2 regions of the Allobosea sp. GW821-FHT09G06 genome follow, and region 2 is predicted to be linked to the other one. Evidence: predicted binding sites of a transcription regulator. Region 2 holds the regulator's gene; the other holds the start of a gene.
What was found. Region 2 encodes LexA, which represses DNA repair genes until DNA is damaged. Its sites were predicted from a motif close to TGTTCNNNNTGTGTTCNG; they were not measured.

Region 1: the regulator LexA is predicted to act here: its motif matches at 1,865-1,882, upstream of AC07NY_RS08240 (ATP-dependent helicase).

The regions. Positions count from the first base shown of each region.
Region 1 covers NZ_JBWKOI010000001.1:1,676,770-1,681,158, forward strand. Annotated here, with positions in the region: gene AC07NY_RS08240 (ATP-dependent helicase) at 1-1,850, opposite strand, end outside; gene AC07NY_RS08245 (alpha/beta hydrolase) at 1,982-2,908, opposite strand; gene AC07NY_RS08250 (acyl-CoA dehydrogenase family protein) at 3,061-4,389, shown strand, end outside.
Region 2 covers NZ_JBWKOI010000004.1:165,195-169,583, reverse strand. Annotated here, with positions in the region: gene moaC (cyclic pyranopterin monophosphate synthase MoaC) at 1-370, shown strand, start outside; gene AC07NY_RS20015 (molybdopterin molybdotransferase MoeA) at 370-1,581, shown strand; gene lexA (transcriptional repressor LexA) at 1,662-2,375, shown strand; gene AC07NY_RS20005 (ComEC/Rec2 family competence protein) at 2,369-4,389, opposite strand, start outside.

The DNA of each region.
Region 1 (4,389 bases), on a different contig from region 2:
GCGAGGCGGCGCTCCTCCTCCAGCCCGGCGCGGCCGCTTTCGTCGAGTGCGCGCTGGTTCGGGAACAGGCCTTCCTCCCAGCCGGGCAGGAAGACCGTGTCGAACTCCAGACCCTTGGCGGCGTGCAGCGTCATGATCGAGACGCGCGCCTCGGCCTCGCCGTCTCCGACATCCATCACCAGCGAGACGTGTTCGAGGAAGGCTGGCAGGTCCGGGAATTCGTCGAGCGAGCGGACGAGCTCCTTGAGGTTTTCGAGGCGCCCGGCGGCATCGGCCGAACGGTCCTTCTTCCACATCTCGGTATAGCCGGATTCCTCCAGCACCAGCTCGGCGAGCTCGCCCTGCGGCATATGCTCGGCCCGCGCCGCCCAGCGGCCGAAGGCGTCAACCAGCTCGCGCAGGGACGTGCGGGCCTTGGGCTTCAACTCGTCGCTCTCGACGGCGGCGCGGGCCGATTGCATCAGCGAGAAGCCGGTGGCGCGGGCATGGTTGTGCAGGAGCTGGACCGTGGCGTCGCCAAGGCCGCGCTTGGGCACGTTGACGATGCGCTCGAAGGCGAGATCGTCGGTCGGCGACACCACGCAGCGCAGATAGGCGAGCGCATCTCGGATTTCGGCGCGCTCGTAGAAACGCGGGCCGCCGATGACGCGATAGGGCACGCCGGCCTGGACGAAGCGCTCCTCGATCTCGCGCATCTGCGCGGAGATGCGGACGAGCACCGCGACCTCGGCGAGATTGTGCTTCTTCGATTGCATCGCCTCGATCTCATCGGAGATCAGGCGGGCTTCCTCCTGGCTGTCCCAGGCGCCGGTGATGGTGACCTTCTCGCCGAGTGCATCCTCGGTGCGCAAGGTCTTGCCGAGCCGGCCCTCGTTGCGGGCGATCAGCTTGGAGGCGGTGGCGAGGATATGGCCGGTCGAGCGGTAGTTACGCTCCAGCCGGATCACCGTTGCGCCGGGAAAATCGTGCTCGAAGCGCAGGATGTTGTCGACCTCGGCGCCGCGCCAGCCATAGATCGACTGGTCGTCGTCGCCGACGCAGCAGATGTTGCGGCGTCCCTGAGCCAGCAGGCGCAGCCAGAGATACTGCGCCGTGTTGGTGTCCTGGTACTCGTCGACGAGGATGTAGCGGAAGCGGTCGTGATAGGTCTGGAGCACGTCCGGATAGTCGCGGAACAGCGTCAGGCAATGCAGCAGCAGGTCGCCGAAATCGACGGCGTTCAGCGCCTTCAAACGCTCCTGATAGGCGGCGTAGAGCTTGCCGCCCTTGCCGTTGGCGAAGACGGCGGCCTCGCCCGCGGGAACGTCCTTGGGGGAGAGGCCGCGGTTCTTCCAGCTATCGATGAAGCCCGCCAGCATCCGGCCGGGCCAGCGCTTCTCGTCGATGCCTTCCGCCTGGATGACCTGCTTCATCAGGCGGATCTGATCGTCGGTGTCGAGAATGGTGAAATCGCTGCGCAGGTCGAGCAATTCGGCATGGCGGCGCAGGAGCTTGGCCGAAATCGAGTGGAAGGTGCCGAGCCAGGGCATGCCCTCGGCGACCGGGCCCACGAGATGGGCGACGCGCTCCTTCATCTCGCGCGCCGCCTTGTTGGTGAAGGTCACGGCGAGGATTTGGGACGGGTAGGCGCGGCTGGTCGAGATCAGGTGGCCGATGCGGGTGGTGAGTACGCGGGTCTTGCCGGTGCCGGCGCCGGCGAGCACCAGAACCGGGCCGTCCGTCGCCTCGACCGCCTGGCGCTGCTCCGGGTTCAGACCCGCGAGATAGCCGGCCGCCGGCTGCGCGGCAGCGCGCGCAGCGAGGCCGCCGGGGCGGGGCGGGGGAGCGGAAAAGGGGTCTGCGTCGGACAAGGGTGTGCGCTGCTCGTGCGTGATTCGTTCTCCGGCGAATATAGGATGTCGCTGTCAGGATTGCGCCCTGCCGGAGCGATCATTTTATATCCCGTTCCACAGGGAGGTGGCAGCATGCCCCTGTTCGCCGGTCAGCGCGCTGGCAGCAGGTATTTCAGGCCCTGCGTGAAGCCGCGCGGTGCGACGGTGAGGTGATCCTCATCGTCGAAGACGACCGACTTCAGAGTCAGATTTGGATACTTCCGGCTGCGCAACGCCGCCTCCAGCGCCCGGTTGTCGGCGACCATGTCGACCGTCTGGCTGTAGCGCCGGTCGCCTTTGCGTTGTGCCTCATAGGCGCCGACATAGAGATAGACCTTGGCCGGCAGGTCGCTGTTCCCGGCGGCATAGCGCGCTTCCAGTCCCAGAGCATGGCGCTTGTCGTACCAGAGCGAGGGGCTGCCGAGGATATAGCCGCTGAACAGGCCGGGCTCGGTGAACAGGATCTGCGCGCCCAGCAGGGAGCCGTAGGAGTGGCCGAGAAAGAGCGCTCTGGCGGGATCGGTCCGATAGCGGGCGGCGATGAACGGCTTCACCTGATCGCGCAGATAGGTTTGGTACGCCGGCCCCTCGCCGTGAACCGTGCCAGCCGGTGCGGTGCTCGGCCCGTTCGGCGTTGGCGTGTAGTCGCGCCGGCGGCTGACAGCGCCATCTTCGCCCTTGGCATAGGACAGCCCGACCAGGATGAATTCCTCAACCTTGGGTCCTTCGAGGTTCAGGCGGCGGCTGATCTGGCGCAGGATCGGGAAGGCATAGTCGGCGTCCGTGACGTAGAGCACCGGGTAACGTCGCTGCGGCTCCTTCGCATAGGAGGGCGGCAAGGCGACGAAGACCTGATAGCCGCGGCGCGAGACCGGATCGGGCACGTCCCAGACTTCGCTGTCGACGATTTCATAAGGGCGGCCTTCGCCCGGCTGAACCTTCGGAACCGGTTGGGGCTGGGCGTGCGCCGGAGCGGCGGACACGCCGAAGCCGGCGATGAGGGCGATCAGCAACATATTCGGAAGGGCGCGTCGCACGTTGGGTCTCCGTCGTCGCGCGCCGATCGTGGCGCGCGGGACGATGTGCAGCAGGAACCGGGGCAGCAATCGGGCGGATTCGCAAACGGCGGAGACCGGCATAGTCTGGTGGTTAACGGCAGGGATTGTTCGCAGAGCTGGAAGGTAGGGCGATGGCGCAGCGATCGCACGGCGAGCCGATCACAAATCAGGTGCCGGCGCTGGCAGAGTATGATGCCTTTGCCGCCGATCCGGTGCTGCCCGGCATCGTCTCGGCCTTCGGTGCGGACTGGGCGCGCGAGCGGCTGCATGAGGCAGGGCGGACCGTCGGCTCGGCGCGGGTGCAGGAGCTGGCTTATCTCGCCAATCGCTATACGCCAGAGCTTCGCGCCTTCGACCGTTTCGGCAATCGCATCGACGAGATCGCCTTCCATCCGGCCTGGCACGAATTGATGGAGCTCGCGATCGGGCAGGAGACGCATGCGCTCGCCTGGAACCGGCCGGAGCCCGGTGCGCAGGTCGCCCGCGCCGCCTTGCAATATCTCTGGTATGGCGCCGAGAGCGGCATCTGCTGTCCGATCAGCATGACTTATGCCGCCGCGCCGGTGCTGAAGCAGGACCCTCTGCTTTGGGAGCAGTGGGGCTCTCTCGTCACCTCAAATCGCTACGATCGGCGACAGGGGCCGGCGCATCTCAAGACCGGGGCGACCGTCGGAACGGCGATGACGGAGACGCAAGGCGGCTCCGACCTGCGTCAGACCCAGACGGTGGCCGAGGATAATCGCGACGGCACATTCTCGCTGCACGGACGGAAATGGTTCTTCTCGGTGCCGCATTCCGACGTTTTCCTGACGCTGGCGCGGACAGGTGAGGGCATTTCCTGCTTCGTCGTGCCGGGCTGGCTGCCGGATGGTTCGCGCAACGGTGTCGCGATCCAGCGGCTCAAGGACAAGGTCGGCAACCGTTCGAATGCCTCTTCCGAGGTCGAGTTCAGGGGGGGCATCGGCCATCTCATCGGCGAGCCGGGCCGGGGCATCCGCACGGGCCTGTCGATGAACCACAATTCGCGGCTCGATATCGCGGCGGCCTCGTCAGGGCTGATGCGGATGGCGGTGTCGCTCGCCGCGCATCATGTCCAGCATCGCCGCGCCTTCCAGAAGGCACTGATCGACCAGCCGATCATGCAGAACGTGCTGGCCGATATCGCTATCGAGGCGGAGGCGGCCGCCTGGCTCGCCTTTCGGCTCTTCGCTGCGCTCGACCGGCAGGAGGTGTCGGAAAGCGAGCGACTGCTGGCGCGGGTCGGGGCGCCGATCGCGAAATACTGGATCACGCGGCGGGCGCCAGCCGTGGTCACCGAGGCGCTGGAATGCCATGGCGGCAACGGCTTCATCGAGGAGAATCCGATCGCGCGGCTCTACAGGGAGGCGCCGCTCAACGCGATCTGGGAAGGCTCGGGCAATGTCATCTGCCTCGATGTACTGCGTTCGCTGGCGCGCGAG
Region 2 (4,389 bases):
GGAGACGATCGCGATCGTGCGTGACGGCAACGCCAGGAAGGGCGACGTTCTCGGCACCGCGCGCCTCGCCGGCATCATGGCGGCGAAGCGCACGCATGAATTGATCCCGCTCTGCCATCCGCTGCTGCTGAGCAAGATCGCCGTCGATCTCGCCATCGACGAGGCCTTGCCGGGCGTGCGCGTGCGCGCGGAAGTCAAGATGAAGGGCCAGACCGGCGTCGAGATGGAGGCGCTCACCGCCGTCTCGGTCGCCTGTCTCACCGTCTACGACATGGTCAAGGCCGTCGACCGGGCGATGCGGATCGAGAACATCCGCTTGCTGCACAAATCCGGCGGCCAGTCCGGCGATTACGAGGCAAAAGCTAGCTGATGGCGCTCACTCCGGTCCCCGTCGCGCGCAAGGCGCTGCTCGACAGCATTCCGGGGCCGACGGGAGCAGAAACCCTGCCGCTGGCGCAATGCGCCTGGCGGGTGCTCGCCGGCGAGGTCAAGGCGCTCCGGACACAGCCGCCCTTCGCGAATTCCGCCATGGACGGATACGCCGTGCGCGGCGACGAGATGGCGGAAGGCGTCTCGCTCTCGGTCATCGGCGAATCCGCCGCCGGCCGGGCTTTCGACGGATCGGTCGGGCCGGGACAGGCCGTGCGCATCTTCACGGGCGCTCCGATGCCTGATGGAGCCGATACCATCCTGATGCAGGAAGACGCTGACGGCGTCGGCGGCCCGGTGATCCGCGTCCGCATCCCCCCGGCCAAGGGCAAGTTCCTCCGCGCGGCGGGACTGGATTTCCACGAAGGCGACGTGCTGCTGCAAGCCGGCCGCGTGCTCGACAGCGCGGCGCTCGGGCTTGCCGCCGCGATGGGGCATCCGACTTTGCCCGTCCGGCGCAAGCCGCGCGTCGCGATCCTCGCCACCGGCGATGAATTGGTGGCGCCGGGCGAACCGGTCGGCCGCGACCAGATCGTCGCTTCGAACTCGTTTTCGCTCGCCGCCTTGGTCGAGAAGGCCGGTGGCACTGTCATCGATCTCGGCATTGCCCGCGACGATCATACCGACCTTGCAGCCAAGATCGCGCAGGCACGCGAGGCCGATGCCGATGTGCTGATCACGCTGGGCGGCGCCTCGGTCGGCGCGCATGACCTCGTGCAGGAAGCGCTGACGCGCGCCGGCATGACCCTCGGCTTCTGGAAGATCGCGATGCGGCCGGGCAAGCCGATGATGACCGGGCGCCTCGGCCGGATGGTCGTGGTCGGACTGCCGGGCAATCCGGTCTCCTCGATCGTCTGCGGCCATCTTTTCGTGCTGCCCTTGATCGAGGCGCTGCTCGGCATCTCGGATGCCGATCGCGACCGCAGCATCCCCGCAATTCTCGGCCGCGACATGCCAGGCAACGACGAGCGCGAGGACTACCTGCGCTCGGAGCTCACGCTGACGCCCGAAGGCTGGGTCGCGACGCCCTTCGACCGGCAGGATTCCTCGATGCTCGGCACGCTGGCACGGGCGCAAGCGTTGACAATCCGTCCGGCCCATGCCGCCCCGGCGAAGAAGGGCGATACCTGCCATATCCTGCCCTTGCGGTAGCAGCTTGCAGAACACAAGCAGAACGCGTATGGTGTTCGTGCTTTGTTTCGAATCTGCGCATTGAGGGGCTGGCGGCGACCATGCTGACACGCAAGCAACACGAACTCCTGCGCTTCATCCAGGAACGCTTGCGCGAGAGCGGTGTGCCGCCCTCCTTCGACGAGATGAAGGATGCGCTCGACCTGCGCTCGAAATCCGGCATTCACCGCCTGATCATGGCGCTGGAAGAGCGGGGCTTCATCCGCCGCCTGCCGAACCGGGCGCGCGCGCTTGAGGTCATCAAGATGCCGGACGGGCTCGGCGCGCCGCAGCCGCGTCCACGCTTCAGCCCGGCCGTCGTGCAGGGTGGTCTCGGTGCGCAACCGAGCGTCGCCAAGCCTCGGCCCACAGCCGTCGAGGACGACAGCCGGCATTCCATCGCCATTCCCGTCATGGGTCGCATCGCGGCGGGCACGCCGATCTCGGCGATCCAGAGCCGCAGCCACACCGTCTCGCTGCCGCCCGACATGCTCGGCTCCGGCGAGCATTACGCGCTGGAAGTGCGCGGCGATTCGATGGTCGAGGCCGGCATTCTCGACGGCGATACGGTCGTCATCCGCAGGCAGGACACGGCCAATACCGGCGACATCGTCGTGGCTCTCATCGACGACGAGGAAGCGACGCTGAAGCGCCTGCGCAAGCGTGGTTCCTCGATCGCGCTCGAAGCCGCAAATCCGGCTTACGAGACCCGCGTGCTCGGTCCCGACCGGGTCAAGATCCAGGGCCGCCTCGTCAACCTGATGCGGCGTTACTGAAGGCGCTCGACATCGGCATCGGCCTCACTGTCGGAGGCTGATGCAGGCTGCGCCGTTGCCGGCTGACTGGCCGACGGTGTTGCCGACACCGCCGGGCGCGGCTCGCGCCGGCGGCTCCAGGGGCGTTCGGCGGCATTTGGCTCCGAGATGTGGCGGCTCCACCCGTATGCCGTCCGGTAGAGCGAGGTCGCGCCATCGCGTGATAGCGCCATGCGCTCGACCAGCCTGGCCTTGCAAGCCCCGCTCCATGGGATGGCGGTGACGACGAGGTCGGCGCGCAGGCAATCCTCGATGATGGCGAGGCGCTCGCGCGTATATGAGATCGTGCGCTTGTCGGCTGTCTGCGCGACACACCCCAACCGGTCGCAGCTGACGCCGGTACGCAGCGTAGGATCTTCGGGCGAGCGGCTGTCGCCATCGGCGGCAAGCCATTGCTGCAGGACGAAGCGGCTGGGCTTGCCCGCGATCGCGAGGCGCCCGTCCGGGCCGCGCACGGCCAGCCCCGAGCCGTCGCGCTCGATCAGGATCTCGGGCCGCTCCGGCTTGCCGGCTATGGCAACGCCGAGGATGAGCGGCACGGCCGCCAACCAGCGCCAGGCCGTGGTCCAGAGCGTCAGCCAGAGCAAAGCCACAGCGAAACAGGCCAGCACGCCTGAGCCGAAGGCCGCGACCGTCACGGTGGAATGATCGATGGTCGCGACCCAATGCGCCACCTTGAGCACGACGTCGGAGGCAAGCCCCATCAGGGCCCAGGCCGGCCAGTCCAGCCCGAACGGATAGGCGAGTACGCCGAACACGGCCGCCGGCATCACGAAGAGCGAGACGAAAGGCAGCGCCATGGCGTTGCCGAGCAGGCCGAAGGGGTTGAAGGTCTGGAAATGATAGGCTCCGAAGGGAGCGGTCGCGGCGGTCGCCAGCATGGTGGTGACGAGGATGCCGAGCGCCGCCGTCCAGATCGGCCCGAGCGGCCAGGGCAATGCCGATGGCGGCTCGCTGCGGTCTCGTCTCTCCCAGCGCTCGGCGAAGGCGATCAGCGCCGCAACCGCACCGAAGGACATCTGGAAGCTCGGCCCGAGCAGCGCTTCCGGCTCGCGCAGCAGAACGATCATCGCGGCAAGCGCGAGATTGCGCATGCTCAGCGCCGCGCGATCGACCAGGATCGCGCCGAGCATGACCAGCGTCATGATCAGCGAGCGTTCGGTCGCGACATCGCTGCCCGAGAAGACGCAATAGGCGGTCGCGCCGATCATGGCCGCGACCGCGGCGAGCTTCTTGACCGGCCAGTGCAGCGCAACCGTCTGCGACAGGGCGAGCAGCGCGCGCACCAGCCAGAAGATCGTGCCGGCGGCGAGGACCATATGCAGGCCGGAGATCGAGACGATGTGGTAGATGCCGGCGGCACGCAGGTCATTATTGGTGGCCTCGGTGATCAGGCCGCGCTTGCCGGTGACGAGGGCGGCGGCGATGGCCCCGCCCTGCCCGCCCCCGACCTCGGCGATGCGTTTGGTCAGGGCGTTGCGGGCGCGGTCGATCATCACGTCGATCGCTAAGCGCGTCGGCATCGGATAAGGCGCCGGCACTAGGGCAATCTTGCCGGAAACGCTGCCGACGGCGCCGATCCCGCGGAAGAAGGCGTCGCGGCCGAAATCATAGCCGCCCGCCCGCGCCGGCCCCGGCGGCGGCAGCAGGCGCGCGGTCGCGACGATATGGTCCCCGGCTGCGACAGAGCCCTGCCGGATGTTGACGCGGACCCGTTTCGGCCGCTGATCAACGGGCACATTGGCGAGATCGGTCACCAGCACGACGAGCCGCGCGCCGCTGTCGCGCGCCTCGACGCTCTCGACGAAGCCGGTCAGCTTGCCGATGCGCGGCCGATCCAGCATCGGCGCCGCGATATCGGCCGTCCGCCAGGCACCGGCGGCAAAGCCGAGAAAGGCGGCCGCTGCCGCAAGGCAGGCCATCGACGCCACAGGGCGAAAACGCAAGACGAAGGCCGCCACACCACTCATGCCCA